DNA from 3 places in the Solwaraspora sp. WMMA2065 genome. Region 3 is predicted to be linked to each of the others. Evidence: riboswitches for the same ligand, from Rfam matches in the RefSeq annotation. Region 3 holds a riboswitch; each other region holds the start of a gene.
The links. A riboswitch is a leader RNA that binds a small molecule or an ion and turns the genes downstream of it on or off. The one in region 3 is predicted to bind cyclic di-AMP.
Positions count from the first base shown of each region.

Region 1: linked by a shared signal. The riboswitch ahead of O7610_RS22450 (C40 family peptidase) and the one ahead of O7610_RS12390 (coiled-coil domain-containing protein) in region 3 are both predicted to bind cyclic di-AMP.
Region 2: linked by a shared signal. The riboswitch ahead of O7610_RS30430 (C40 family peptidase) and the one ahead of O7610_RS12390 (coiled-coil domain-containing protein) in region 3 are both predicted to bind cyclic di-AMP.

Region 1 is NZ_CP128361.1:4,918,358-4,927,749, forward strand. It holds gene O7610_RS22415 (class E sortase) at 1-633, opposite strand, end outside; gene O7610_RS22420 (DUF881 domain-containing protein) at 630-1,442, opposite strand; gene O7610_RS22425 (cell division protein CrgA) at 1,673-1,936, shown strand; gene O7610_RS22430 (heterodisulfide reductase-related iron-sulfur binding cluster) at 2,200-4,428, shown strand; gene O7610_RS22435 (VanZ family protein) at 4,439-5,023, shown strand; gene O7610_RS22440 (GOLPH3/VPS74 family protein) at 5,020-5,709, opposite strand; gene O7610_RS30745 (RNA-guided endonuclease InsQ/TnpB family protein) at 5,722-6,159, shown strand; gene O7610_RS22445 (C40 family peptidase) at 6,446-7,489, shown strand; cyclic di-AMP (ydaO/yuaA leader) riboswitch at 7,747-7,890, shown strand; gene O7610_RS22450 (C40 family peptidase) at 7,989-8,927, shown strand; gene dcd (dCTP deaminase) at 9,088-9,392, opposite strand, start outside.
Region 2 is NZ_CP128361.1:6,729,093-6,738,484, reverse strand. It holds gene O7610_RS30490 (alkaline phosphatase PhoX) at 1-356, opposite strand, end outside; gene O7610_RS30485 (3-deoxy-7-phosphoheptulonate synthase) at 707-1,792, shown strand; gene O7610_RS30480 (GlsB/YeaQ/YmgE family stress response membrane protein) at 1,866-2,156, opposite strand; gene O7610_RS30475 (hypothetical protein) at 2,298-2,510, shown strand; gene O7610_RS30470 (hypothetical protein) at 2,517-2,720, shown strand; gene O7610_RS30465 (SRPBCC family protein) at 2,775-3,104, opposite strand; gene O7610_RS30820 (DUF6158 family protein) at 3,108-3,464, opposite strand; gene O7610_RS30455 (hypothetical protein) at 3,617-4,087, shown strand; gene O7610_RS30450 (DUF3817 domain-containing protein) at 4,113-4,442, shown strand; gene O7610_RS30445 (DUF397 domain-containing protein) at 4,568-4,783, opposite strand; gene O7610_RS30440 (helix-turn-helix domain-containing protein) at 5,031-5,912, shown strand; gene O7610_RS30435 (DUF6232 family protein) at 5,960-6,394, opposite strand; cyclic di-AMP (ydaO/yuaA leader) riboswitch at 6,964-7,101, shown strand; gene O7610_RS30430 (C40 family peptidase) at 7,112-8,071, shown strand; gene O7610_RS30425 (sigma-70 family RNA polymerase sigma factor) at 8,196-9,188, opposite strand.
Region 3 is NZ_CP128361.1:2,746,279-2,755,670, reverse strand. It holds gene O7610_RS12405 (STAS domain-containing protein) at 291-650, shown strand; gene O7610_RS12400 (serine/threonine-protein kinase) at 778-1,623, shown strand; gene O7610_RS12395 (glycosyl hydrolase) at 1,772-4,729, opposite strand; gene O7610_RS12390 (coiled-coil domain-containing protein) at 5,135-6,235, opposite strand; cyclic di-AMP (ydaO/yuaA leader) riboswitch at 6,303-6,433, opposite strand; gene O7610_RS12385 (cation diffusion facilitator family transporter) at 6,602-7,510, opposite strand; gene O7610_RS12380 (HelD family protein) at 7,556-9,392, opposite strand, start outside.

The DNA.
Region 1 (9,392 bases), 2.2 Mb from region 3:
CTGGTCGCTGAGCTCGTCCTGATGGGCGTTGACGATGACCGACTTGCCCCAGATCTCGTAGCCGGCGAAGAGCAGTACCACGATGCCGAAGGTGATCAGCAGCTCCCCGGTGACCCGGGCGGTGGTGCGCAGCGCGGTCCAGATGGTCGGTCTGGTCAGTTCGGAGTACACGCTCTTGTAACCGCTGTCGGTGCGCTCCGGTCGCAACTTGACCACCCGCTCACCGCGACGGGGGGCGGCACCGTCGCGCTCGCCGGGGCCGGGATCCCGCCCGCTGCCGGCCGGTGACTCGCCGTTCGGCGGCGGCTGGTAGCTGCTGATCACGACCGGCAGCACCGTGGTGGACGCGGCCGGCTCGGCCGGGTAGGCGGGGATGACGGCCGTGCGGGCAGCATCGTCGCGCTCCGGCGGCCGGGGGCGCTGGTACTGGGCCAGTTGCTGCGGCGAGTAGCCGGGCGGGTGCTGATGTGCCGGGGGTGTCGGGCCCGGGGCCGTTGCCGGGTTCGGCCCGGTGAAGCGGGGAAGCACCGTGGTCGAGTCGTCGGTGTGGTATGTGCGGTGCCGGCCCGAGTCGTGCGGTTGGTCGGGATGGCCGGGCGCCTCTGGATGGCCGGGCACCCCGGGCCGGGTCATCGCGCCGACTCCGCAACGGTGGTGTGCCGCAGCGCTGCCGAGCCGTCGAACGCCGGCACGGTCAGCTCGGCTTCGACGGTCTCCTGGTAGCCCAGCTGGAAGTGGGTCACGGCGTCCCTGAACAACTGCACCCCTTCGGAGTCGGCCAGCGCCTGCTGCAGGGCGCTGGGGTCACCGATCGCGGCGATCCGAAATGGGGGCGAGTAGACCCCGCCGTGCAACAACAGCGTGTTCCCGACACAGCGTACCGCGCTGGTCGCCAACACCCGTACATCCATGATTGACATCGCTTCGGCGCCGCCGGCCCACAGTGCGTTGACCACTGCCTGTACGTCGCTCTGGTGCACCACCAGGTCGTCGTTGCTGGCACCGTCCGGCAGGTCGGTCAGCCGCGGCGCGTCGTCGAGTTCGATGATGACGCCCGGGCCGGCCAGCGCGGTGAAGCCGGCCGCTGACCGGTTCGCGTCGATCCGGGCCTGCTGCCGCGCGATCGGCTCGTCCGACCCGGCGACCAGCTCCGTCTGCTGGTCGACCTGGTCGCGCAGTTGGGCGGCTCGTTCCTCGGCGGCGGCCAGCTGGGTACGTCGGTCGTCGATCAGCTGCGCGAGTTGTGGTCGACGGTCCTCCCGCAGGCTGGTGCCGCTGGCGGTGGTGGCGGTCGTGGTGAACAGCAGGCCGGCGAGCAGCGCGATCAGCGGTACGCCGGCGGACCAGCCGGGCTGCTCCGCGCCGCGCCGGCGACGCAGCAGTCCGCGAACGGCACGCCGGACCACGTCCCGCCAGGACGCGCTGCCGGAGGTGTACTCCATCTCGCCCCCTCTCCGCCTGCCGGCCATCGACAAGTGTCCGCATAATGGACCACCTGGGCGGTCTATCGCACCTGGTGGACCTGGTTGTGCCCAAATGTCGCTGCTGCCGTGCTGCGGCCCGTGGCCGGATCGCGGCAACTTGACTACGCTAGCTCTTGAACATTATTGGCCATGGACCGTCGCCGCTGCGTCCGGTTGCCGGGCCGGATGATAGCCACCAGGAGAGCGTCGTGCCCAAGTCGCAGGTTCGCAAGAAGAAGGTCTACACCCCGCCGACCGACGTCCGCCCGACCCAGACGGCTGCCACCCGCAAGCCGAGTCCGGTCTGGTTGCCGATCAGCGCCGTCTCGTTGATCGTCTTCGGCATCGGCTGGCTGGTCGTCTACTACCTGTCGGAGACCGCCTACCCGGTCGCCTCCTGGGGCTACTGGAACCTGGCGATCGGGTTCGGCGCCATGGTGAGTTCGCTGATCCTGCTCTCCCGCTGGCGCTGACCCGGTTCACAGTCGGTCCGCAGCCGGCCCGCCAGTGCCGCCCAAGGTCGGTCGGTGTCCCCGAGGACGCCGGCCGACCTGCTGTTTTATCGAGGGCCGGGCGGCGGCGCGGCGGCGACGCTGCCATAGGGTGGCGAGTACCGGGCGCCGGTCCGGTGCGACGCTCGTCACATTACCCATGGGTAACCTGGCGGTAGGCTGAAGCTCCGTGACCGGCCTTCCGGTCACTCTGCCGCTCGTCCAGCACACCGGGAGGCCAACGAATGGGTACGGTCCAGATCGTCACCACGGTCGTCGCCGCCATCGTCACCGCCGTCGCGGTGGTGCTCGCCGGCCGGGCGGTCTGGCAGTTCGTCTCGATCATCCGACTCGGCAAGGCCGACCCGCACCGCACCGGTGACCCGGCCACCCGGGCGAAGGTGATGCTGAGCGAAACCCTCGGCCACACCCGGATGCTCAAATGGAGCGTCGTCGGGGCGGCCCACTGGTTCGTCATGGTCGCCTTCATCGTGCTCTCCATCCTCGTACTGGAGGCGTACTTCGAGGTGGTCGACGCCGGCGGCGGCATTCCGGTGATCGGCGGTTGGCTGCTGTACGGGCTGGTCACCGAGCTCATCTCGATCCTCGGCATGGCGGGTATCGGCGTGCTGATCGGGATCCGGCTGGCGAACCGGCCGACCCGCGCCGGCGGCCGGTCACGGTTCACCGGCTCGACGATGTGGCAGGGCTACTTCGTCGAAGCCGTCGTGCTCGCCGTACTGATCTGCGGCTTCTTGATCCGTGGCTTCCGGGTGGCCACCGACCACTTCGACTTCCCGGTCTGGGCCACCCCGGTGAGCCACGCGCTCGGTGCCGTCCTGCCCGCCTCCGAATCGGCGATCAGCATCACCGCCCTGATCAAGATTCTCATCTCGATGACCTGGCTGATCGTCATCGCGCTGACGCTGACCATGGGGGTGGCCTGGCACCGGTTCGCCGCCTTCTTCAACATCTACTTCAAGCGGGACCCCGGCCGGCCCAACTCCGGCCTCGGCGCGCTGCGGCCGATGATGAGCGACGGCAAGCCGCTCGACTTCGAAGAGGCCGACCCGGAGTCGGACCAGTTCGGCGTCGCTCAGGTCGAACAGTTCAGCTGGAAGGGCCTGCTCGACTTCACCACCTGTACGGAGTGTGGCCGCTGCCAGTCGCAGTGCCCGGCCTGGAACACCGGCAAGCCGCTGTCGCCGAAGCTGCTCGTGCTGTCGCTGCGCGACCACGCCTACGCCAAGGCGCCGTACCTGCTCGCCGGCGGCGGAAAGGATCTCACCGGCGAGGAGAAGGGTACGACCGAACAACTCGCCAAGGTCGACGCCCTGGCGCTGGCCGAGGCCGACCGCCCGCTGATCGGCGGCGCCGACGACGGCGGCGTCATCGACCCGGACGTGCTCTGGTCGTGCACCACCTGCGGGGCCTGCGTGGAGCAGTGCCCGGTGGACATCGAACACGTCGACCACATCGTCGACATGCGCCGCTACCAGGTGCTGATCGAGTCGAGCTTCCCCAGCGAGGCCGGCGTGATGCTGCGTAACCTGGAGAACAAGGGCAACCCGTGGGGTGCTCCACCGAACACCCGGGAGGACTGGACCAAAGGGCTCGACTTCGCGGTGCCCCGGGTCGGCGAGGTGGACGACTTCGAGTACCTGTTCTGGGTCGGCTGCGCCGGCGCGTTCGAGGACCGGGCCAAGAAGACCACCCGCGCGGTGGCGACCCTGCTGCACGAAGCCGGCGTCGACTTCGCCATCCTCGGCGAGGGCGAGACCTGCACCGGCGACCCGGCACGGCGGATCGGCAACGAGTTCGTCTTCCAGATGCTGGCCCAGCAGAACGTCGAGACCATCAACGAGGCGTTCGGCGACCGGGAGCCGGCGAGACGCAAGATCGTCGCGACCTGCCCGCACTGCTTCAACACCCTCGGCAACGAGTACGGCCAGCTCGGCGGCCACTTCGACGTCGTACACCACACCCAACTGCTGGCCCACCTGGTCACCGCCGGCAAGCTCACCCCGGTCACCCCGGTCGACGGTGGGTTGACCTACCACGACCCGTGCTACCTGGGCCGGCACAACCGGGTGTTCAGCCCGCCCCGGGAAGTGCTCGGTGCCGCGTTGACCGCAGGCGCCGGGGCGGGCGGCGACGCGGCCCAGCTGCGGGAGATGCCGCGCAACTCGGAACGCTCGTTCTGCTGCGGCGCCGGCGGGGCGAGGATGTGGATGGAGGAGCGGATCGGCAAACGGGTCAACGTCGACCGGGTCGAGGAGGCGCTCTCCACCGGTGCCCAGACCATCGCGGTCGGTTGCCCCTTCTGCTACACCATGCTCGGCGACGGGGTCACCGGCAAGCAGTCCAGCGGCGCGGCGGACGAGAACGTCGAGGTCGTCGATGTGGCGACGGTGCTGCTCAGGTCGGTCAAGCCGGCGGTAGCATCGTCGGCGTCATCGTCGGCCGAGGAGTAGGGAGAAGCGGGTGCTGGGTTGGGCCCGCGAGTTCCTCTCCCAGCCCTGGCCGTTCCTCACCCTCGCGGCGCTGGCCGGCGTGAGCCTGCTGGCGCACCGGCCGCTCGCCGTACGGCTCGGCTGGGCACGCTGGCCGACGCTCGGGATGCTTCTCGGCGCTGCCGCGATCGCCGCGCTCACCCTGCCACCGGCACCGACCGGGTCCGGCGTACCGCTCGCCCCCGGGGTCTCCGTTTCCGGCCCGGACGGGGAGGTCTTCGCCGCGTGCCTCCGGTCGCTCACCGATCCGGCGGTGCTGTGGTCCGGGCTGGTCACCGTCGACTCGCTCGGCGAACGGGTCGGCAACGTGGCGATGTTCGTACCACTGGCGTTCTGCACGGTGCTGGCGGTCCGCCGGCCAGCGCTGGCCACCGGGCTGCTCCTGCTGGCCCCGGTGGTCGTCGAAGTAGGCCAGGCGGTGCTCGGCGTCGGCCGTGAGTGTGTCGGCTACGACTGGGTCAACAACGCGACCGGGGTGCTGATCGGGGCGGTCGGCGGCGGCGTGGTCCGGTTGCTGTGGCGGCGGTTCGCGCCGTCACCTACCAAGGTCAGCTAGCTGCCAGTCGCGACGTCGGTGGCGGTGAAGACGCTGCGGGCGACCGTTGCCCGGTACCCGGCGACGACGTCGGTGGTCGCAGCGATCGGCCAGGCTGCCGGCCCGAGCACTGCGGGCGGCCGGCGCCGCGCGTCCAAAGGTGGTGCAGCACCGACGTCCGGCACGTCGAGTGCGTTCAGCAGGCAGGCCAACGCGGCGGTACGTGGTCCGACCGGTCCGGCGCCGCGCTCGGCGGCGGCCAGCCGTCGCCGGGTCTCCGTCTCGGCGGGCGGTTCGCCGCCGTCCGGCGGAGCGAATTTGGTCCGGGGCAGCACCCAGAGCACCCGGTCCCGTTCCCGGCGGAGCACCCCCGAGACGACCAGCCCGTTGAGTACCTCGTCGACTACACCGTGGGACAGATCGACCACCCAGTCGCGGGTCGCGCGGCCAGGCTCGGCCAGAATCCTGGTCCGTACCCGGTCGAGCAGCTTCCGACCCGGGTCGCTGCCGGGCGCGTACCCGCTGCCGGGATCGTCGCCGGCCTGCACCCGGCCGTCCGTGTCGATCGAAATCTGCCCGCCGACGGCGAGGTCGCACAACACCGCCCCGGCGACCGCATAGTCGAGCTCGGGGGAAGCGACGGTCGCGGTCCCGGAATCGTCATAGCTGAGCAGGACCAGCTCCTCCGCGAGGCTGAGCGACGTCATCAAAGTCCTTCCGTGGATACTCCGGCGTTGCGGCCGGGGAGGAACCGGAACCCCTGCGGAAGCAGGGCAGGCACGACCTCGCCTTCCTCGGCCACCACTGCCGTGGTGGGGGTCGACGCCGGCCTCGACAGCCTGTTCACCCTGTCGACCGGGGAGAAGATCCCCAACCCGAGACATGAACACCGTGACCGGCAGCGGCTGGCCCGCGCCCAGCGGAACCTCGCACGCAGGGCCAGAGGTTCGGCCAACCGGGCCAAGGCCCGGTTGGCGGTGGCCCGGGTTCATGCCCGGAGCGCCGACCGCCGCCGTGATCACCTGCACAAGTTGACCACTCGGCTCGTTCGTGAAACCCAGACGATCCTCGCGGAGGGGCTCTCCGTGACTGCCTGTGGAGGCGGTGTGAGACCTCACCAGGAGTCCTCCTCTCGGACGGGGCGGTCGTCGGTGTAGCAGGAACCCCCTGGGGCGACCCAGGGAATCCCCGTTCCTCCAGGGCGGGGAGGAAGTCAACACGCTAACCGCCCAGCCCGGTGCCTGCAGGAGAAACGGTAGCTGCGAGAGAAGCAGCGGCTGCAGGCGGCGACGAGCAGCTGCTTGCAATGAAGCAGAGACGGCAGGCGGTCTTGAACGAACGCCGCGCTTTCCAATAAGGTGATGCACCGACCGCTGCGGATGTCGGCCTCCGTACCCCCGCCCGTGAGGCCCCAGCGATCGACCATTGAAGGAGTCGCTGCCAATGGCACGTGCGCTCGCAAACTCGCACATCCATCGTCACAGTGGGTCCCCATATCGACGCGGAGAGCATCCGCGTGTACGAGTTCTTCAGCGTATCGCGTTTGCGCTGTTGCTTACCGTAACCGCACTGGTCTTCCCGGCTGTTCCGGCTCACGCCGAGCCGACGCTCGCTGAGATCGAAGCCGAGTTGGACGCCCAGTGGCTGAAACTGGAACCGGTCATCGAGCAGTACAACAAGGTGCACAGCGAGCTCAAGGCCAACGAGAAGAAGGCGGCTGCGCTCGACGAGAAGATCCGCCCGCTGTCGCTGCAGGCCAACCTGGCGGCGGACGAGATCGGTGAGGTGGCCAACCGCTATTACCGGACCGGGCCGTCGAGCGAGCTGAACGCACTCCTCCGGACCGGATCACCGACCAGCCTGGCGGATCAGCTCGTGGTGCTGGACCGGATCTCCAAGCGTCGGCAAGAAAAGATCACCGCCGTTCTGGAGACCCGCGACCGCTATCTCGCCGAACGGCAGACGCTGGACGAGTTGATCACGAAGCAGCAGGCACAGGACAAGACGCTCGCCGAGCAGCGCAAGACCATTGACGCCGAGATCAAGCGCCTGGAACGGGCGCGAAACGCCGCGTACCAGTCCACCGGCTACACCGGCGGATCTGGTGCCTCCGGCCCGTGTCCGGCGGTGTCGGTCGGTGGAGCCGCCGGGACCGCGGTACGCACCGCGTGTGCACAACTCGGCAAGCCGTACGTCTGGGGTGCCACCGGGCCGAACGCGTTCGACTGTTCCGGCCTGACCCAGTATGCCTGGGCAAGTGCCGGTGTCAGTCTCACGCATTACACCGGAACTCAGTGGAATCAGGGCAGTTCGGTCAGTCGCGCCAACGCCAGACCAGGGGATCTCGTGTTCTTCTTTAGTGATCTGCATCACGTGGGGATCTACATCGGTAATGGCCTGATGGTGCACGCTCCACGCGCAGGTCAACCCGTGCAGATGGAGAACATCGACAACATGCCGCTCGCCGGATTCAAGCGGGTCGGCTGATCGCAGCAGGTCAGCCCGCTCGCCAGGGCAATCTGAGTGACGTGCTTTGGCCAGCCGAACGTACGGTCGGACCGGTCTGAACGGGCCGGTCCGCCCAGCAAAATTCGAACGCTTGAACGATGGCAGCCTATGCACGATGCGCAATCGTCCGCGTACTCAATGAGATAGTCTGTGTTCTCGCTTGCGTAGCGAGAACGCTGCTCTCTAACCTTGGGGATCGTCGAGTCGGGAGGACGTCAACCAACCGGGTTGACCTCGACCTGACACCACCTAATCGCCGCCTGACGGCGAGCCGGGGACCCACGGCACTCCCGGGGTGAATCCGCAGACCACCTGCGGTAGGGCGTCTCCTTTCCGCCCGAACCCGTCAGCTAACCCGGTAGGCGGTCTGGGGAGAAGGAGTCCGGTGGCTACGAGCGCCCCTCGGCGATACCTCCGGTGGTCCAGCCGCGACCATCGGCGAAGAACGCCGCACGACCCTCGACGAATACTCACCGCGTTGATCGCCGCCACCACCGGCGTCGGTCTGCTGCTGGTCGGAGCGCCGGCGCAGGCGCAGCCGACCGTCGCCGAAATCGAGTCGCAGATTGACGAGGTCTGGGCCGAGCTCGAACCGACGATCGAACGGCACAACGCCGTACGGCAGGATCTCGCCGCCAAGAAGAAGCAGGCGGACGAACTGCAGAAGAAGATCAAGCCGCTGCAGATCCAGATCGACCTGGCGATGGACCGGGTCAGCGAGTTCGCCGCGCGGTCGTACAAGGGTGGTAGCCCGTCGGTCTTCAACGCGATTCTCACCAACGGCAAGCCGACCCACCTCGCCGACCAGCTCGAGCTGCTGGACCAGTTCGCCCGCCGGCAGGCCCGTGACGTGCAGGCCGTCGTCGACCTCAGGAACGAGTACGCCGCGAAGAAGGCCCCGCTCGACGAGTTGATCGTCGAGCTGACCAGTACCGAGGCCCAGCTGGCGGCGAAGGCCAAGGAGATCGACGCCGAGGTCGACCGGTTGCAGGACCTGCGCCTGGAGGCGTACGGCTCGACCAACACCCTCGGCTCGCTGCGTCCCGCGCCCTGCCCGGCGACCTACCCCGGCGGTGCGGCCGGCAAGGCCGTCACCTTCGCCTGCGCGCAGATCGGCAAGCCGTACGTGTGGGGTTCGGCAGGACCGGGCAGCTACGACTGCTCCGGTCTCACCCTGGCCGCCTGGGGGCAGGCCGGTGTCTCACTGCCACACAACGCGGCCCGGCAGCGTCAGGTGACCGCCAATGTGAGCCGGGACCAGCTGCGCCCCGGCGACCTCATCTTCTACTACAGCGGGCTCTCCCACGTCGGCATGTACGTGGGTAACGGCTGGATCGTGCACGCCTCCCAGGCGGGCGAACCGGTGCAGATGCGCAAGATCGGTTCGAGTGTGCACAGTTACGGCAGGCCCGGCTAGACCTCACTCCTCCCCATGGCCTGGCGCGTGTCGCTGATCCCCCCGTCAAGCGGCAGCACCGGCCACCGGAAAGGCGCCCTCCCATGTCTCCCCCCGGCTTGGGAGGGCGCCTTTCGCCTGCCCGCCGCCAATGGGTCGGCTCTCCGACAGCCCAGCCGGTTCAGCTGGTCGGCCAGGTGCGCCACCGCTGCCAGGACCGGCTCGGAGTGGGCCCACGCTGCCCCTGGTACCGGGATCCGTAGACCGCCGACCCGTACGGATGCTCGGACGGCGACGAGAGCCGGAAGATGCACAACTGCCCGATCCTCATCCCGGGCCAGAGCTTGATCGGCAGGTTCGCCACGTTGGACAACTCCAGCGTCACGTGGCCGGAGAAGCCGGGGTCGATGAAGCCGGCGGTGGAGTGGGTCAACAGGCCCAGCCGACCCAGGCTCGACTTGCCCTCCAGCCGGGCGGCCAGGCCGT
Region 2 (9,392 bases), 2.8 Mb from region 3:
GCCGAGACCACGTCGCCGGTGGAGTCGAACCGGATCGCCGAGGCACCGCCGGTACGGGAGATCTCCGAGTTGGAGACGTACACCCAGCCGGTCCCGGCGGTGAAGCAGGCACCACCGTCCGGTGCGTCGTGCCAGACGTACGAGGTGTCGCCGACCCGCTGGCGCGACCTGGCCACGACCCGGCTGGTGAAGCCGGCGGGTAGCGCGATGCCGTTGGCGTCGGGACTGCCGAGTGGCCCGTACGGGCTGGCGCCGGGTTGCGCCGGTGCGGCGAAGGCGCCGGTCCAGAGACTGCCGGAGAAGGCGGCGGCACCAGCGCCGACCACCGTGGCACGCAGTACGCTACGACGATCCATCTCGACCTCCATCGATACTTGTGGCAATCGATGAAGCTAGATGGCGCTGGTGGCCACGGATGTCGACCGGGGTTAACGGGTGGCGAGGACCGGCCGAAGTCCGGTGGTGCCGTCCGGCAGGGGTGCCGCTCAGCGGCCGATCCGGTACAGTGTGGGTCGTGACGCGCACGTATCGATGGTTTAGGCAGCCGGCCCTGGTGCCGGTGGCTCAGCCTTGACCTGACGTCACCCCACCAGAGCCGGCCAAGGGCAGCGGGCATCGAGCCCCTGCCCTTTCGTATGCCAACGAGCAGCCGGCTCGGCTGGGGGCGCCGGCTCCCCAGGGAGGCTGGCGGAAGGAAAGGCACCACATGAGCACCTCCATCGGCCGCGTCGCCGATCAGCGCATCGACCGGGTCGTCCCGCTCACCACTCCGGCCCTGCTGCACCACGAGCTGCCCCTCGACGACCAGCTCAGCGCGCGGGTGCTGGACGGCCGACGAGCCGTCGCCGGCGTGCTCGACGGACACGACGACCGGCTGCTGGTCGTGGTCGGCCCGTGTTCGGTGCACGACCCGGCCGCCGCCCTGGAGTACGCGCACCTACTTGCCGACGCCGCGCAACGGCACGCCGACGACCTGTTGATCGTGATGCGGGTGTACTTCGAGAAGCCCCGTTCCACGGTCGGCTGGAAGGGTCTGATCAACGACCCGGGCCTGGACGGATCCGGGGACGTCAACTCCGGGCTGCGGATCGCCCGTTCGCTGCTGCTCGAGGTGCTGCGGGCCGGGCTGCCGGTGGGCTGCGAGTTCCTCGATCCGATCACCCCGCAGTACATCGCCGACGCAGTGGCCTGGGGAGCGATCGGCGCCCGCACCGTGGAGAGCCAGGTGCACCGGCAGCTCTCCTCCGGGCTGTCCATGCCGATCGGCATGAAGAACCGCCCGGACGGCAGCGTCGCCACCGCAGTGGACGCCATCCGGGCCGCCGCCGTGCCGCACGTCTTCCCCGGCATCGACATGTCCGGGACGCCGGCGATCCTGCACACCCGCGGCAACGCCGACTGTCACCTGGTGTTACGCGGCGGTGCCGGTGAGCCCAACTACGACGCCGCGTCGGTGACTGCCGCGCTGGACCTGCTGCGGGCCGCCGGACTGCCGCAGCGGCTGATCATCGACGCCAGCCACGGCAACAGCGGCAAGGACCACCGCCGGCAGCCGTTGGTCGTCGAGGACGTCGCCGGGCAACTCGGCGCCGGGCAACGGGGCGTCGTCGGGGTGATGCTGGAGTCGTTCCTGGTGGCCGGCCGGCAGGATCTTGACCCGACCAGGGAACTGGTGCACGGACAGTCGATCACCGACGCCTGCCTGGGTTGGGACCAGACCGCCCAGGTCCTGGGGCGGCTGGCGACGGCGGTCGGGGACCGCCGGGCGGCGCTGGCCGCCGCGCAGCGGTAGCCGACAGCGCTCGCTGGTGACCATGCCCGGAGCCGGCGCGACGGCCGGCTCCGGGATCGGCAGGGGGCGAAGGTCAGCGGGTGGCTCGACGTGGGGCGTCGGTCGGCCGGTGGCCGGTCACCCGGGCGGCGATCCAGACGAAGAACACCGCCAGCGCGACCTGGATCGCGTGCCGCAGCCAGTCGATCCCGGCGGTCTCGCCGATACCCAGCCAGGCGGCGATCACACCGCCGAGCAGGGCGGCGGCGATTCCGACGCCGATGGTCAGCCAGACCGAGATGTTCTGCCGCCCGGGTAGCAGCAGACGTCCCAGAGCGCCGATGATCGCGCCGGCGACGAGCGCCCACAAGATGGTGCCGATCATGAGTCCACCTCCTGGCCCGAGCGTAGGTGCCCGGATCGGACCGGGAGGGCGGAACGCCGACGGTCGCCAGGATGAAACCGGCGATCCGGCTCGGTGCGTGGACCGTTGTTTGCCGTGCCGCGTGCGGGGTAGCAGGCGAGGGTGACCGATGAGACGTCCCGTGCCGAGCTGTACGCGCTGCTCGACGACATCTACCTCGGCAAGGAACGGGTGAGCCGCGCCGAGATCGCCCGTCGGGCGGTCGCCGCTGAGCTACCCGCTCACCTGCTGACCAGGATCAACGCCCTGCCAGAAGGCGAATACGCCCAGGACGAGGCGGAAGAGGTCCTGCATTCCTCCACGGAAGGCGCCTGATCACTGATGGACGAACACCAGAACCGACCAGCCGCCGCCCTCGGCCAGACCCCGGACGGCCAGCCGCCCGAGGACGACCCGGACTTCGCCGGCGAGCACGACGACACGGCGGTCTCCCACGACATCATCGAAGGCACCGACCGGGACCGGGAGCCGGAGACGCCTCGCGGCTGGTCCGGGATGGAGAAGCCCGGGTTCACCGCCGACTGAAAATCCACCCCGGCGGCCATCCGGCGTTGACGACCGGTCGTTGACGACCGGTCGTCAACCGGCGTTCAGGTTGTCGGTGACCGCCCGGACCAGGCTGGTCAACGTCTCGTCGGCGAGCCGGGTCAGCTGCTCGTGCGGCAGGTCGCAATCCAGCTCCAGGTGGAGCATGGCACCACCCGCCTGCACCGGGTACACCTGCACCACGGCAGCCCACGGGCCGCCCGCCGTAGACCACCGGGCCTGCAGGTGGTCGCCGTGGGCGGGTTCCGCCGACGCCTGACGCAGCGGCCCCGGAAGCCAGGCGGCCCGGCGGTCGGGGTCGGTCGCGGTGCCGAACGCCACCTCAGGGGGCGCGGAGACACCGCGTTCGGCGTACGCGGGCACGACTCACCTCCCGTGCCGCAACCGTGCGGCCTCGACCTCGCGGCCCGGGTGCCGGGTGAGGTACTCGGTCTCCAGGTCGGCGGTGCGGTGCAGGTGGTTGGCCAGCGCCGCGTCGGTACCGTGCCGCAGCGTGTCCAGCCGGGTCCGGTGCAGGCTGCCGATCTCACGGAGCAGTTCGTCGTCGGCCAGCTCCACCGGGTCGATCCCGGTTTCGTCGATCGTGTCGACCCAGGTCTGGGCACCCGGTCCGCCCGGTGCCGACCAGGGCCGGTCGGCACCGGGCGGATGGTCCGGCCGGGGTTCGAATGGCCGACCGGCCGCTGCCGGGGAGTAACTGCCGTACCGCGCTGAATCCGTCATCTCCGGCCTCCGGGGAGTCGACGAGGCATTACCGTCGTAGGGTTCCCCTGCTGGCCGGCGGCAAACACCGGGCACCCGGCTTGCCGGCGGTCACGCACCTGACTACGACGGCTCGTCGGAGAAGCCGACGGCCGGCCGGTACGCTTCCCTGCATGCGGCAGCTGTGGACCCCGGCGTGGATCCTGCGGCACCTGGTGGCGGTGGCGCTGGTGACGGGCTTCCTCGCGCTCGGCTGGTGGCAGATCAGCCGGGCCGCCGCCGGTAACACGCTGAGCTGGGCGTACGCGGTGGAATGGCCGGTTTTCGCGGCGTTCGTGGTGTTCATCTGGGTCCGCGAGGTGCGCCAGGCCCGCCGGGCCGCACCCGGCTCGAACGACGGGTCGCCGTCGCCGCACAGCCGGGCACCGCACAGCCGGGCACCGCACAGCCGGGCACCGCACAGCCGGGCACCGCGGCGGAGCGGGCACCGGGACGAGGCGTTCGGCCGACCGGTACGGGTCCGGTCCACCGCCGGCGCGACCGTTGCTCCCGGCCTGGAGGATCCGGACCTGGCCGCCTACAACGACTACCTGGCCTGGCTGAACGCGAACCCGCACGCCAGGGCTGGCGACTACCCGGGCTGACCGGAAGAGAGAAGGACGGACGACAGTGTCAGGCGCACTCACCCGGTACCGACTGATCGCGTACGTGGTCGGCGTGGTGCTGATCCTGCTGATGGTGGTCGGCATGCCGTTGAAGTACCTGTTCGACCAGGCCATCGTGGTCGAGACGGTCGGGCCGGCGCACGGGTTCCTCTACATGGTCTATCTGGTCGCCGCGTTCGACCTGGCCCGACGGGCCAACTGGTCACTCGGCCGGATCCTGGCGATCATGCTGGCCGGGACGGTGCCGTTCGTGTCGTTCTACGCCGAGCGGGTGGTCGTCCGTTGGGCGGGCGGGCAACCGCGTACCGAGCCGGACAAGGTGTTCTCCGGCTGACACCGGGCGGGCGGTGGCCGGCTGACAGCGCCCCGGGCCGGGCCGGCACCGGTCGGGCCGACCCGGCCGGGGCGTACGGCCGACGTTGCCGGCGGCCGTGGTACCGAGCCATGTGCGGCGTCGGATCAACCCGTGGTGTGGCCGCCGGAGCTGGTCGGTGCACCGGACAGCCCGGCGACGAATGCCGACCAGGCAGCGGCCGAGAATTCCAGGTGCACTCCGGGGTCGGTGGAGTTGCGCACCCCGACCGCCGGGCCGATCTCGGCTACCTCAACGCAGGTCGTCGCCTCGCAGCGGCGACTCTTACGCCACGCCGGACCGGCAGTGCTGGTCACAGTCACCCAGACTCCTTAATAAGGATAAATCAGTAAATTTGCCATCAGAGCACGCAGGCAATCGGGCGGACTGTACCAGTTCTCGATCTTGCTGACGCGACTGGGCGACACCGGGAAAGCCGGCGGAACCGCCGTCCGGACCATGCGGAGGGGCCGGCCGTCCTTAGCAGACCTGACGGCGGCGGTGTAGCGTGCAACAGGGTGGCAACCAGCCAGGTAGCACACTGCTAGGCACTCCCCCGGAGCGTTTCCCATGTCTGCCCGACACCAGGGCCCGACCATCGGGCGTCGCCGGCTGCGTGCGGCGCTACGCCGGGCACGCGAGGCCGCCGCGCTGACCCAGGACTACGTCGCCGCTCAAATGGACTGGTCGCTGTCGAAGCTGATCCGGATCGAGTCGGGGTCGGTCAGCATCTCGACCAACGACGTCAAGGCCCTGCTGGACCTGTACGGCGTACGCGACCAGCAGCAGGTGCAGGATCTCGTCGAGTTGGCCCGGGCGGCACGACGGCGCGCCTGGTGGAGCGGATACAAGGACCGGGTGCCGGCCGCCTACGCGGCCTACATCGGTCTGGAGGCGGAGGCGTCGGCACTGCGCTACTTCCAGCCGATCAGCTTCCCCGGCCTGCTGCAGACCGAGGAGTACGCCCGCGCGGTGATCCCGGCCGACGGCCCGCACCACGTACCGGCAGCCGAGATCGAAGGACGGGTGCAGATCCGACTGGCCCGCCAGCACGAGGTGCTGTTCGGCGCGGACCCGCCGCAGATCGAGGTGATCATCGACGAGGCGGCGCTGCGCCGGATGACCGGCGGCCCGCGGGTGCTGCGCGAGCAGCTCCAGCACGTGGCGAAGATGTCCGCGGCGCCCCACATCACGGTCCGGGTGCTGCCGTTCACCGCCGGGAGCAACACGGTGCTCGGTCCGTTCGTCATCCTGCACTTCGCCGACCAGGCCGACGCCGATGTGGTGTACGTGGAGAGCGCTCTGGTCGAGGAGGTCATCGACCGGGCCGACGAGGTCCGGCCGTACCAGCATGTGTTCGACCGGCTACGGGCGGAATCCCTGTCGCCGGCCGACTCGGTGGCGATGCTGCACGACCTCGCCCGTCGACTGGACGGGCCGGATGCGGGCTGACCGACGTTGACCAGCCCGCCGACGACCGCCACGGCGGCCGGGCCCGCTCACCGCTGGTCGGGCATCCACGGCTCGATGGTGACCGGCTCGGACAGACCGGCCAGCCGGGACATCTCCCGGGCCCGCATCAACGCCCGGCTCACCTGGCCGTACTGGCGTTCGTCGTCGGTGCTGAACAGCAGCACCAGCAGTCCCTGGTGGCGGCCCCATAGTTCGTACGCCCGCGGCCGCAACCGGTCGCCGAGCCAGGCGACCGCCACCGGCACGAACGCAGCCGCCAGCATGGCGAGGTAGGCACCCGCGCTGACCTCATCCAACCCGCGGGTGTAGCCGACGGTCACCGCGACCGCCGTCAGGGTCACGGCGGTCACCACGATCACCCGGCCGGTGAGACGGTCGCGGGCACCTCGTGCGGTCCGGAGTTCGGTGAGGTCGCGGACGGCGAACCGCCGGCCGGCCACGACGAACCATTCACCGGTCACGCAGATACCGGGCTGCCGGTAGAAGGCCCGTCCGACACTGGGGCCGGACGGGGCGGGTACCGGGGAACCGCGTCGGGGTGGGGTCTGGCGAGTAGCACGCATAGCTGCCTCCGAAGGGCTCGTGCGGCGCTGACCTTGCGGGTCCATTGTGCAAACAGCAAGCTACTCGATGGAAGGTAGTCATTCTGCCACCTAGCAGAATGACGTACGGCAGGCCGCTTCCTGGATGACGAATCAGACCTTCCATCCCCATTTATCCGTATAGCACAATGACAACAACCGCGTAGACCGACTAATGACGCATTATTCGCAGTTGATCAACCGCCCGCCAATGACGACGCACCGCAGTCGACCGATTACACGAAGGCAGGGAGATGTTGCCCAGAGCAGCCAGCCGTCACATCCAGTAACTGTCACCGGGCCCCAGTCAGTTCCATGCCGCGGATCACGATCGCAGCACTTTCCGGGTCGCAACCCTTGCGGCTAAGTTGGACCGGCTGGTCCGGTCGCCAGTCACCGGGAAGCGGTGATGCCGGTCCAGTGCCGCCGAATCGCCGTAGCGAGATTACCTGGCGTTACAGCCAGTGATTCCACGGTCGCGATCCGGGGACCCACCGGCACCTGGGGTGAATCCGCGGTCCACCGCGGTAGGGCGAACTTCCCGCCCGAATCCGTCAGCTAACCCGGTAGGCGGCCAGGAAGAAGGGTTCTGCGTTCTTGTCAACAGCGCGGATTCTGCTGCGCACCCTGATGCTGACCGGCGTAAGCCTCGGCCTGGTGGTACCGGCGACCGCCGCGACCGCCCAGCCGACGGTCAGCGAACTCACGCAGCAGATCGACAAGGAATCCGAAGAGCTGGCCAAGGTCGTCGAGTCGTACAACCGGCTCAGGGAGGAGGCCAAGGCCACCCGGACGGCGGCCGAGGACATCGACGCCAAGCTCGGCCCGCTGCAGGCCGAACTCGCGGCAGCGCAGACCGAGGTCGGTCAGATCGCGGTCAACGCGTACAAGACCGGCGGGTTGAGCACCGCGACCGCCCTGCTCGACGGCACCTCCGGCAGCTTCATCCACCGGCTCGGCACCCTGGACCACCTGGCCCGGGACCGGCAGCAGCGGCTCAGCGAGTTCACCAGCACCCAACTGACCTACCTGGCCGAGCAGGAGAAGCTGCAGGCAGCCCTGAAGAAGCAGGACGCCCAGGTCAAGGAGCTCGCCGACCGCAAGAAGAGCATCGAAGCGGACATCGACGAGCTGATGGACAAGCGGGAACGGGCGTACGGTGCCGCGAGCGAGACCGGCTCGTCGTACACCGGGACCGTACCGTCGGTGTCCGGTGCCGCCGGCTCGGTCGTCGAGTTCGCCTACGGAGCCATCGGCAAGCCGTACGTCTGGGCCGCCAGCGGCCCGAACGGCTACGACTGCTCAGGCCTGACGCTCGCCGCCTGGCGTACCGCCGGCAAGAGCCTGCCGCACAACGCGGCGATGCAGTGGGACGTGGTCGCGAAGATCAACCGTGGCGCACTGCAGCCCGGTGACCTGGTGTTCTACAACGGTCTCGCCCACGTCGGCCTGTACGTCGGCGGTGGACAGGTGATCCACGCTCCCACCTTCGGCCGCACCGTCGAGCTGGCCAGCGTGGACATGATGCCACCGTACGGCTACGGCCGGGTCCGCTGACCCGGTCGCTCGCCCCGACGAACTGCCGACGGCCCGGCATCCGCTAGCGCGGATGCCGGGCCGTCGGCAGTTCGTCGGTAGTCTGTCGGTTCGTCGGCGGGTCAGGTCGCCTGCGGTCAGTTCGTCAGGCGGCCTGCAGCCCTTCTGCCCGGGCCAGCTCCCGCAGCCGGCCCAGTGCCTGGATCTCCAGCTGACGGATGCGCTCCCGGGACAGCGAGAAGCGCGACGCGACCTCGGTCAGCGAGTGCTCCCGCCCGTCCTCCAGGCCGTACCGGGCCCGCATGATGCCGGCGGACCGGTCGTCCAGGTGGTTGAGCAGACCCTCGATCCGCTGCCGCTCCAGCCCGGTCAGCACGATGTCCTCCGGCGACGGGGCGTCGCTGTCGGCCACCAGGTCGCCCAGGTTGGTGTCGCCGTCGTCGCCGACCGGGGTGTCCAACGACACCGTGTCCTGCGACCACCGCACCAGCTCGTGCACCCGTTCGACCGGCACGCCGAGCGAGGCGGCGATCTGCTCCGGCTCGGGGTCCGAACCGAGCTCGCGGGTCAACTGGCGGGCGACGTTGCGCATCCGGTTGACGTCCTCGACAAGGTGCACCGGAAGCCGTACGGTCCGCTCCTGCTGGGCGATCGCCCGGCTGATGGCCTGCCGGATCCACCAGGTCGCGTAGGTGGAGAACTTGAAACCACGCTCGTAGTCGAACTTCTCCACCGCGCGGACCAGACCGGTGTTGCCCTCCTGGATCAGGTCCAGCATCGGCATCCCGGACCGGACGTAGCGGCGGGCGATCGACACCACCAGACGCAGGTTGGCCCGGATGAACAGGTCCTTCGCCCGCTCGCCCTCGACGACCAGCCGCTCCAACTCCTCGCGGCTCACCCCGGCCCGCGGCACACCCTGCTCCAGCAGGTGTTCCGCGTACAGGCCGGCCTCGATCGCCTTGGAGAGGTCGACTTCCCGGGCCGCGTCGAGAAGCGGCGTGCGGGAGATCTCATGCAGGTAGACGCCAACGAGGTCCCGCTCCTCGGCGACCTCGTCGGTCCGCAAAGCCATCGTCTTCTCCACGTTGCTCACGGTCCCCTCGTTAACCCCACGTCGTGCCCTGTCACCTGCGATGCGCATCTCCATCAGCCTCTCCCCCGTCACGTCTGCCTCCGATCCGGCGAACCTGATGTGGCAGGCCCCGCCGTATGGCGCCGACACCTACACAACAGATGAGACGCGTCAGGGATTCCGTCTCGTGAGTCGAAGCTGACACGATTGCCTGAATAATTGCTGTGAACGGGATTGGCGTTTCCTGCCAGGCTCCTCGATCGCCGC
Region 3 (9,392 bases):
CCGCTACTGTTGGGATGACAGCCGGCGCCGAGCCGGAGGCCGATGGGTACCCGAGGTTCGTGGTCGGCACCTCAGGCGCCCGTGCCGCAACGAATCGTGCCCCGGGTGTCCGTGCCGTAGCTCAGCGCGCAGGGGGCTATGATGCGGGTTGTCTGATTGTTAGCGATTATTGTGCCCGTCGGATGCGGATCCGGCCCGGCGAAAGCTGGCGGTGATGCCCGCACCGGAATACTCTCGGTCGCGGCCCGCGTACTGACGAGACGCCCGGATGGGCGAGTGGAGGTGCTCGCGTGAGCCTGTCGGTTGTCACATCGACGCTGCCTGGTGCAGTGGTTGAGATTTCACCACAGGGTGAGATCGACGTGGATACCGCGCACGAGGTGCGCGAAGCGGTGCAGGCGGTACTGACCAACGGCCGTCCGACCCGAATCCAGCTGAACATGCGGCTGGTGACGTTCATCGACTCGGTTGGCATCAGCGCAATGGTCGCCGGTTTCCAGGCGGCCGAGGTGAGCGGCATCAAGCTGGTGGTGACCGAGCCGAGCCGGTTCGTGCACCGTCAGTTGTGGGTGACCGGGCTGCTCGGCCTGTTCGGTGCTCCCGAGCCGTACGTCGGTGACGGCGCCGAGCGTGAGGTGCCGCTCTCCTGAGCTCGTGGTGCTCGGTGGCGGCAGGTCGCAGTTCGAACGGCTGATTAGGGTCGTGTTAACACCCGGCGGTAGATCTTGTCGGTAGCGCTGTCCTGCCGGAAAATGATCTATCGTGACATGGTTGCTGGTGGGTACCACCATTCTCCGGCGCTATGTCCTTCTTCGTCCGATCGGTCGCGGTGGGGTGTCGGTTGTCTACCAGGCGATCGACGTCGACTCGGCCCGGCCGTTCGCGGTCAAGTTGCTGGCACCGGCCGCCGCCGGCGACCGACGGGCCAGGGACGACATTCGCCGGGAAGCGTCGTTCACCCAGCGGCTGCGGCATCCCAGTGTGCCCCGCGTCTACGACGTCGGTGAACTGCCGCTACCCGGGGGCGGCACGTCGTCGTATGTCGTCATGGAGCTGATCTGCGGCGAGTCGCTGGCGGACCGGCTGACTGGCGGTCCATTGCCCTGGCCCACCGCGGTCCGCACCGCGGGGACCGCCGCAGACGTGCTGGCGGTGGCTCACCGGCGGGGCGTTGTGCATCGGGATCTCACCGCCGGCAACGTGATGTTGACCCGGTCCGGTGCCAAGATCATTGATTTCGGCCTGGCCCGGTTCGCGGATCCGCCGCCGGCCGGCCGTGCGTCGGGGACGGTGGCTGGCTCCGGCCGACCGGGCGACGACGTCTACTCCCTCGGCGTCTTGCTCTACCACATGCTGACCGGCCGGTTGCCGTACCTGGGGGTCGGCCCGGGGTCGCCGGCGACCGGCGTGCGGACAGGGGCCCTGGCTCCCACTCCGGTGCTGGCCGTCGCCGGGTTGCCGCGTCCCGTGGCCGATCTCTGTCGGGCCTGCATGAGCAAGCGTCCGGAGAACCGACCGACCAGTGTCGAGGCGGCGTTCGCGCTCTGGGACCTGCTCGGCGGCAGCCTCGGCAATAGCGGCTGCGACAGGGCGAGTGGCGGCGTTTTGTCCCAGTTATGTTAGTTGTCGGTCAATCTGGGGAATCGTGCAAAGTATGGCCGATGTCCGGGAAGTGGCTCCGCCGTCGCGGCACGTCCGGCATCGTCGACGGCGAGGACCCTTTCCCGGCGCCGAGCGTCGGGAAAGGGTTCCTCCTCCTTCAGCGGTCAGATCAGCCGATCCGGAACGGCACCCGCAGGGTCGACCGGCCGGTGTCGGCGCTCGTCGCGTCGACCCGAACCGTGGTCGCTGCATTACCGATGGCGTTCCACAGTTCCAGCCGGACGCACCCGTTGCTCATCGCCCGGAACTCTCCTGAGGCGGATCGCAGCCCGGCGCTCTGCCGGTAGGTCTCGGTGCCGGGCACCGGATCGGTGGCGAAGTAGTGGTACGTCTCGGTGCGGCCGTAGCTGCCGGAGCCGGTGAAGTCGTACGACACCCGGGCCTGGATACCCGCACCGACCGAGGTGCCCGCGTCCACCTGGAGGTCGAACGTGGTGGCTGCCGACCGGTACGCACCGGTCAACCCGCAGGCCCGGAAGGTGACCGGGTTGTGCGGCGTACCGTCGTAGTTCGCCCCGCCAGCCGACGGCACCGTGACCGTCGTCGCGTTCGTCCCGGCGGTGTTGCTCAGCACCCCGGCGGACCGCAGGTGGAACAGGTCCGAAGTGACCGGCGGGGTGGTCGGGTCCGGCGTGGGCGAGGCCGGCGGCGTGGGGGGCAGGCTCGGTGACGGGTTCGGGCTGGTCGGGGTGCCGGTGGCGGTGCCGCCGCTCCAGGTGTGCGCCCCGGTGGTGGCGGTCTGGCCGGCCGGCACGGTCATCCGGGTACCGTCGGAGAAGGTGACCGTGACCGGCGACGAGGTGAAGTTGCTCGCCACGTAGGTGCGGGCACCGTTGCGGTCGAACACCGCGTAAAGTGGAGTGTTCGCGGTGACGCCGGTGTCGACCCGACCCAACGCTGCCAGGTTGCGCACCCAGTGGAACGTGTGCGCCCGGCTCTCGCCCTCCTCGACCGGGTAGTTGGGGTTCGCCCGCAGATTGGTCAGGGCGGCGTTGGCGTCGCCGAGCGCCTGGAACGACCAGAGAATGTCCTGCCAGACCGTCGGCGGGCCGCCGTTGTTGGTGACCAGCGCGTTCCAGTTGGTGGCGATGTAGTCCGGCCGGTAGCCGAGGTAGAGCGAGCCACCGGTGACCGGCAGCATGTTGATGCCCTGGATCATCTCCGGCTCGGCGCTGAACCAGGTGGCGTAGGCCCCGCCGTCGCCCCAGACCATGCCCACCGACCGGTGCCCGAAGGAGGCCGGGAAGTTGGTGTCCGAGGAGTCGAACCAGTATTCCTGGATGGCCGCCGATTGAGTGGTGTAGATGTACAGTCCGGCGTCGCGGATCGCGGTGTTGCCGGTGGCCAGGCCCCACTGGATCAGGGCGTTGGCGAAGTTCATCCCCTCCGAGGATGACTCCTGGTTGTTGCCGGCGAAGAACGCTCCGTGCCCGGCGGCCCAGTCATGGCCGGCGTAGATGTCGAAGTCGCGCAGGAACGGGAACATCGGGTCGTTGCGGTCCCAGCTGTTGGCGTCGCGGATCAGCAGGTTGACCATGCCGCCGTACTGGCTGGTCGCCGCCCAGGTGGGGTCGAACTTGGCCAGCGTCGCGGCGGCGGCGATGTAGTAGCCGTAGTGGAAGTGATGGTCGTTGAGATCGGTGTCGGATCCGTACGAGGCGGGGTAGCCGACCAGAGTGCCCCACGCCTGGTCGTAGAAGAACACCCGTTGCGTCTTGCCTGGGCTGGCGGTGAACCAGTCGGTCAGCCGGTTCCGGATGGCGGTGAGCAAATGGTCGCGTTGGGCGGTGCGGCCGAGCTGGTCGGCGATCTCGGCCAGCCGGGCGGCCCGGCCGAGCGCCTTGCCGGTCCAGTAGGTGTCGTTGTCGAAGCCGGCGAGCGGGTCGCCGGACGCGGCCTGGTCCAGGTGCGCGGTGAGCGTGGCGAGGTCGGCACCGACGCTGGTGGCCACCGCTGGGACCTCCGGCAGTACGCCGTGGAAGCGCATCGCGGTCCGGAACGACGTCGCGCCGACCAGGTTGCGCATCGGACCGCGGGCCGACACGTAGGTCTCGGCGATCGGGCTGGCGCCGTCGAGGTGCTTCCACTGGTGCGGGTAGAGGGAGACGACCGTGCCGGTGGCGGAGCCCTCCCGGGCCGTGGTGGTGAAGCTGTAGGTGGCGTCGACCGTGCTGCTGGCCTGGTCGTAGCTCCAGCTGACCCGGGTGCCGGTGACGTGGGCGTGGGCGTACCGGCCGTAGCTGTCCATCAGCGCGGTGCGCCGGGCGGCGCTGGTGCCGGCGCCGGTCGGCAGCAGTGCGACGGAGAAGTAGCCGCGGCCGGCGAGGGTGGAGCTGATCGTGGTCCCGTTGACGGACCAGGTCGCTCCGCTGGGGCCGTAGGCGACGTAGTCGTGGCCGCGCATCGAGAAGCCGACCCGGGTGCCGCTGTGGTGCCAGACCGTCGGGGTGCCGGGGAACGACAGCTCGGCGTTGCCGCCGGTGACCTGGGCGTACACGAACGGCAGACCGTGGCCGACGGTGGCGCGTAGCGTGCGGGCGCCGTCGGACCAGTACGGGCTGACCGTCCAGTCGGTCCAGCCGTCGACCTTGACGTCCGGGGCGTTGAGCCCGGCGACGCCGAGGGTGAACTCTCGCGTGTACGGGTAGTGGTACTCGCCGACGCCGGTCGACGTACCGGAGATCGCCGCCTCGGTGGTGTAGGAGACGCCGAGCCCGCCAGCGGTCGGCTGGAACGACATCGGGTGGGCGTGCAGCGGGTCGGAGTAGGCGCAGTTGTACCGCTTGAACAGCAGCGACGACCACCAGTCGTTGGTCGGCACCGCCCCGGCCGGGGCGGTGCCCGTGACGTACTGCCGGGGGTTGGCGGAGATGTTTCCGCAGGCGGTCGGGGCGGCGGCGCCCGCCGGGCGGGTGGTGGTGTAGCTGCCGGCGCCGACGGTGGCGGCGTCGGCGGTGCGCAGTACGCCGAAGATCAGTCCGGTCGCGGCCAGCGCTGTCACGGTGGTGGCTGCCAGGATCCGGCGCGGCGTACGACCTGTTCGCGCGCCACGGATCGACAGGTTCATGGTGCCTCCGGGTCGGGTCGGGCGCGGTCCACGATCGCGAAAATTCGCGCCCGTCAACGAGTTATTGCCAGGAGGTCATCAGAGATGCGGGCTTCTGTCAATATCCCGACATGAAGTTTCGTGTATTCGGTACGGGGTCGTGGTGGTCTGTTGACAGCCGCGCCGGTGCTGCTGTAAACCTCTCGGTGAGAGCGCTCTCTCTCCTCATGGGCTGCATGTGCTCTGCGTGAGCCGAGTGCGACTGCATGGCGGTAGAGCGCTCTCGCGTGGTCGCCGGTGACCGTCGGCAAATATGCCGATCGGTCTGCCGCTGTTGCGCAAATGACTCCGTACGCTGATTCCGCCGCGAAAAGAAAACGGGGGCGGACGGCCACCGACGTGGCCGTCCGCCCCCGATCGCGGACGTCAGTACACCGACAGGTGTACGTGGTTGGTGTGGTCGCTGGACGGGTCGCCACCCGCACCGCTGTACGTCTTCCAGCCGCTGCTGGGCAGCCAGATCCGCTTGTACCAGATCACGTAGAGCACACCGAGCCGGTCGGCGTTGTTGATGTAGTAGTTCGCCAGGTTGTCGCCGTAGCTCTTGTCACCGCCGGTTGCCACTCCACCGAAGCCGTTGGGCTGGGCGGCGAAGTCACACGCCCGGCCCTTGGGGTGCTCGCCGGAGCTGCCGTTGCGGAAGCAGGACACGTAGCGGGTGAAGCCGGCAGCCTTCGCCTGGTTCAGGGCGTGCAGCGTACGGGGTGTGATGCAGCCGGAGGTGGTGGGGTCGTCGACGTTGCATGACTCGGCCGGCCAGGAGCCGTTCGCGTTGCGTGGTGCCGGAGTCGCCGACGCGCTGGATGACCCGGATCCCGACGACCCGGTGCCGGAGGATCCGGACCCCGACGACCCGGAGCCGGAGGATCCGCTGGCGGCGGCCTGCTCGGCCTCCTCCGCCGCCTGCTGCCTCGCCTGTTCCTCCGCCTGTTCCTCCGCCTGCTTCTCGGCGGCGACCGCGACGGCCAGGGCCCGCTCCGCCTGGTTCCGGCGCTGGTCCATGATGGTGACCTGCTTCTGCTGCTCCCGAATCTCATGCTCGATCGCAGCCTTGGACCTGGTTACCTGGTCACGGGTGCGGTACAGCTCGCGGAGCTGCTTCTCCTCGTTGGCGGTCACCGCGCTCAGCGCCGCCGCCCGGTCGACGAACCCTTCCGGTGAGGTGCTGTTGAGCAACGCGGAGACCGGGCCGAGCCTGCCGTTGCGGTACGCGCGGTCGACGATGTGTCCGACGTTCCTGTTCCGTTGCTCCAGCTCAGCACCGACCGTGGTGAGCTGCTCGGACAGCTTCTTCTGCCGGCCCTTCGAGTGGTTGAGCGCCGCCTTGGCGTCGATCCAGCCCTTGGAGGCCGCATCGAGCTCCTTGCGCAGGCTGTCGGTGCCTCCCTCGTTGTCGACCCGGTCGGGCCGGTTGGCGGGCAGGGCGGCTCCGGCCGGCGAGCCGATCGGGGTGCCGGTGACGGCCATCAGGGCGGCGGTCAACGCCGCCAATAACGCGAATCGGGTTTTTCTGTGGACTGTGCGCGACACTGTGCATTCCTTCCGTCAGCCGCCGACCGGGTTAGCTGACGGGTTCGGGACGGAAGATCCCTACCGCGTGACGCGGATGCACCCCAGGTACGTGGTTCCCCGGCTCGCCGTACGGCGATTAGGCGACGGCCTCCGCGGGCGCCGGAGGGGCGCCGCCCGAGCGGAGACCGGGGCCGAGACTACCGGTTCCTCGGGCTGCCGTCCCGGCATCGATAGGTCTGTTATATCCAGAAAAATCAGAAATATACGTAGATCGTAGTTGTCAACGTCGCGGTAAGGTCACGAAACTTAAGCATCTGCTAATCACCAGTCAGCCGGTCCGCAGGAGTCGGCGGGGGCCAGCGGCTCGATCTGCAGCGTCGCGTGCTCGATACCGAACTCGTCGTGCAGGGCCGCCCGGGCGTCCCGCAGTACCGTGCCGATCTCGGCTGACGGGGTCACGGCCAGGTGTGCCGAGGCCACCTCCATGCCCGGGGTGAGCGTCCAGACATGCAGGTCGTGCACGTCGCAGACGCCCGGCACAGCGGCCAGCCGGCTGCGAACCCGGTCGACCTCGACATGCTCCGGCGCCGCCTGCACCAGGATGCGCAGCGCGGCCCGCGCCAACCGCCAGGTACGCGGCAGGATGAACGCCCCGACACCGACGGCGACCAGCGGGTCCACGTACCACCAGCCGGTGGTGGCGATCACCGTGGCGGCCACCAGCACCCCCACCGAGCCGAGCAGGTCACCGAGCACCTCCAGGTAGGCGCCCCGTACGTTGAGGCTCTCCCTGGCCCCCTGGCGCAGCAGGGCGAAGGCGACGATGTTGGCGAGCAGTCCGGCGATCGCCACCACCAGCATCGGGCCGACCATCACCGGCTCCGGATCGGCGAACCGGCGAGCCGCCTCCACCAGAACGTAGAGTGCGACCCCGGCGAGCAGTACGGCGTTCGCCAGCGCGGCGAGCACCTCGAGGCGGTAGAGGCCGAAGGTGCGCTGCGGCTCCCCGGTCGGTCGTCGGGTCGCGGCGATCGCCGCGAGCGCCATACCGATGCCGAGTACGTCGGTGAACATGTGCCCGGCGTCGGACAGCAGTGCCAGGGAGCCGGTCGCCAGCGCGGTGACGGCCTCGACGACCATGAAGACCGCCAGCAGGGCGAAGGCGGCCCAGAGGCACCCGTAGTGTCGCTGGCCGGTGCTCCCGGCACAGTGATCGTGTCCGACTCCCACGCCTGCCACCCTCCGTTGCCCGGCGTCTCGTCGGCAGACTAATGCTCACATGGCAATATGTGCAATCGACTCCTGGTCGAGGTCGATGGTGACCAGCCGCTGGGTCGCCCGGGAGAGCGCGACGTAGAGCGTGCGCACCCCGGCCTCGGACTCGGCGCGGATCTCCTCGCCGGCCACCAGCACCACCGCGTCGTACTCCATGCCCTTCGCCTGCAGGCTCGACACCACCTGCAGCCGCGAGGTCGCCAACCCGCCGAGCCAGCCGGCGACCTCGTCGCGCCGGGTCACCGGGGCGATGACGCCGACCGTCCCCTCCACCGCCGCCAGCATCTCGGCGGTCGCGGCGCGGACGGCGGCCGGCAGCGCCGCCGCGGAGACCCGGTCCCGGCGCGGTGCCACCCCGGTCGCCCGGACCGCCGTCGGCAACGGGGCGTCCGGGGCGACCTCGCGGATCGCCCCGGCGGCCAGTTCGAAGATCTCCGCTGGGTTGCGGTAGTTCGTGGTCAGCTGGAACTCCCGCTGCGGTCGCCGCCCCAACGCGCGGTCCCGGGCCTGGGCGAGCTCGGCCGGATCCCCGGTCCACGCGGTCTGTGCCGGATCCCCGACCACCGTCCAGGAGGCCAGCCGGCCCCGGCGCCCGACCATCCGCCACTGCATCGGCGACACGTCCTGCGCCTCGTCGACCACCACGTGGGCGTACTCCCGGTAGTCGGCCGGCCGCTCCCGGGCGGTGACGCGGGCTGCCCGCTCCCGGTCGGCGAAGGTCGTCACCTCACGTACCCCGCCGGCCACCCGGAACGGATCCCGGTGCTTGCGGCGGGGCTGCGGCGGCCGGCCGAGCAGTTCGTCCAACTCGTCCAGCAGCGCCACGTCCGCGATCGTCGGTCCGTGGTCCACCAGGTCACCGAAGGCGTCGGACAGCACCGTGATCTCGGCCGGGTCGAGCACGCCTCGCGCGTACCGATGCAGCCGGCCCGGCCGGGCCAGCCAGCCCAGCACATGTCGCGGCAGCAGCCGGGGCCACCAGGCCCGCAGGAAGTCCCGGAAATCGTCCCGGTCCGACAACTCGTCCTCGAACTCGGCCTGGCCGGGCAGCCGGGCCGGGGCCACCAACTGCCGGGCCTGCGCCCACAGCGCCTCGAACAACCCGTCGATACCGGCCCGCCGGACCTCGTTGCGCCGGGCACCCCGGGGCAGCGCCCGGGCCCGGATGCCGTCCAGCTCCGGGCCGCGTAGCCGCAGCAACTGCCCCCGGTAGAGCAGACGTAGCTCGGTCGGCCCGTCCGGTACCGCGTCACGTACCGCCCGTTCCAGCACCCGCCGCATCCGTAGCGACCCCTTCAGCACGGCGACCGCCGCCGGATCCGTCCGGGTCGCCGACACCCCCGGCAGCAGCGACCCCAGCGACCTCAGGGTGGCGCTGTCCTCACCCAGGGCCGGCAGCACCGCGGCGATGTACTCGACGAAGACCCCGGTCGGGCCGACGACCAGGATGCCGCCGCCGGCGAACCGGCTCCGGTCCGAATAGAGCAGGTACGCCGCCCGGTGCAGCGCGACCGCGGTCTTGCCGGTGCCGGGGCCGCCCGAGACGATCGTCACCCCGGTGGCGGGCGACCGGATCGCCTGGTCCTGCTCCTGCTGGATGGTGGCCACGATGTCGCGCATCCCACGTCCCTTGGCCCGGGCCAGGGTGGCCAGCAGCGCACCGTCGCCGACCACCCGCATCCCGGCCGGCGCGGCCGCCGGATCCAGCAGGTCGTCGGAGACGCCGGTGACCCGCTCGCCCCGGGACTGGATGGTGCGCCGCCGCACCACGCCCTGCGGTCGGGCCGGCGTCGCCTGGTAGAACGCGGCGGCGGCCGGGGCGCGCCAGTCGACCAGC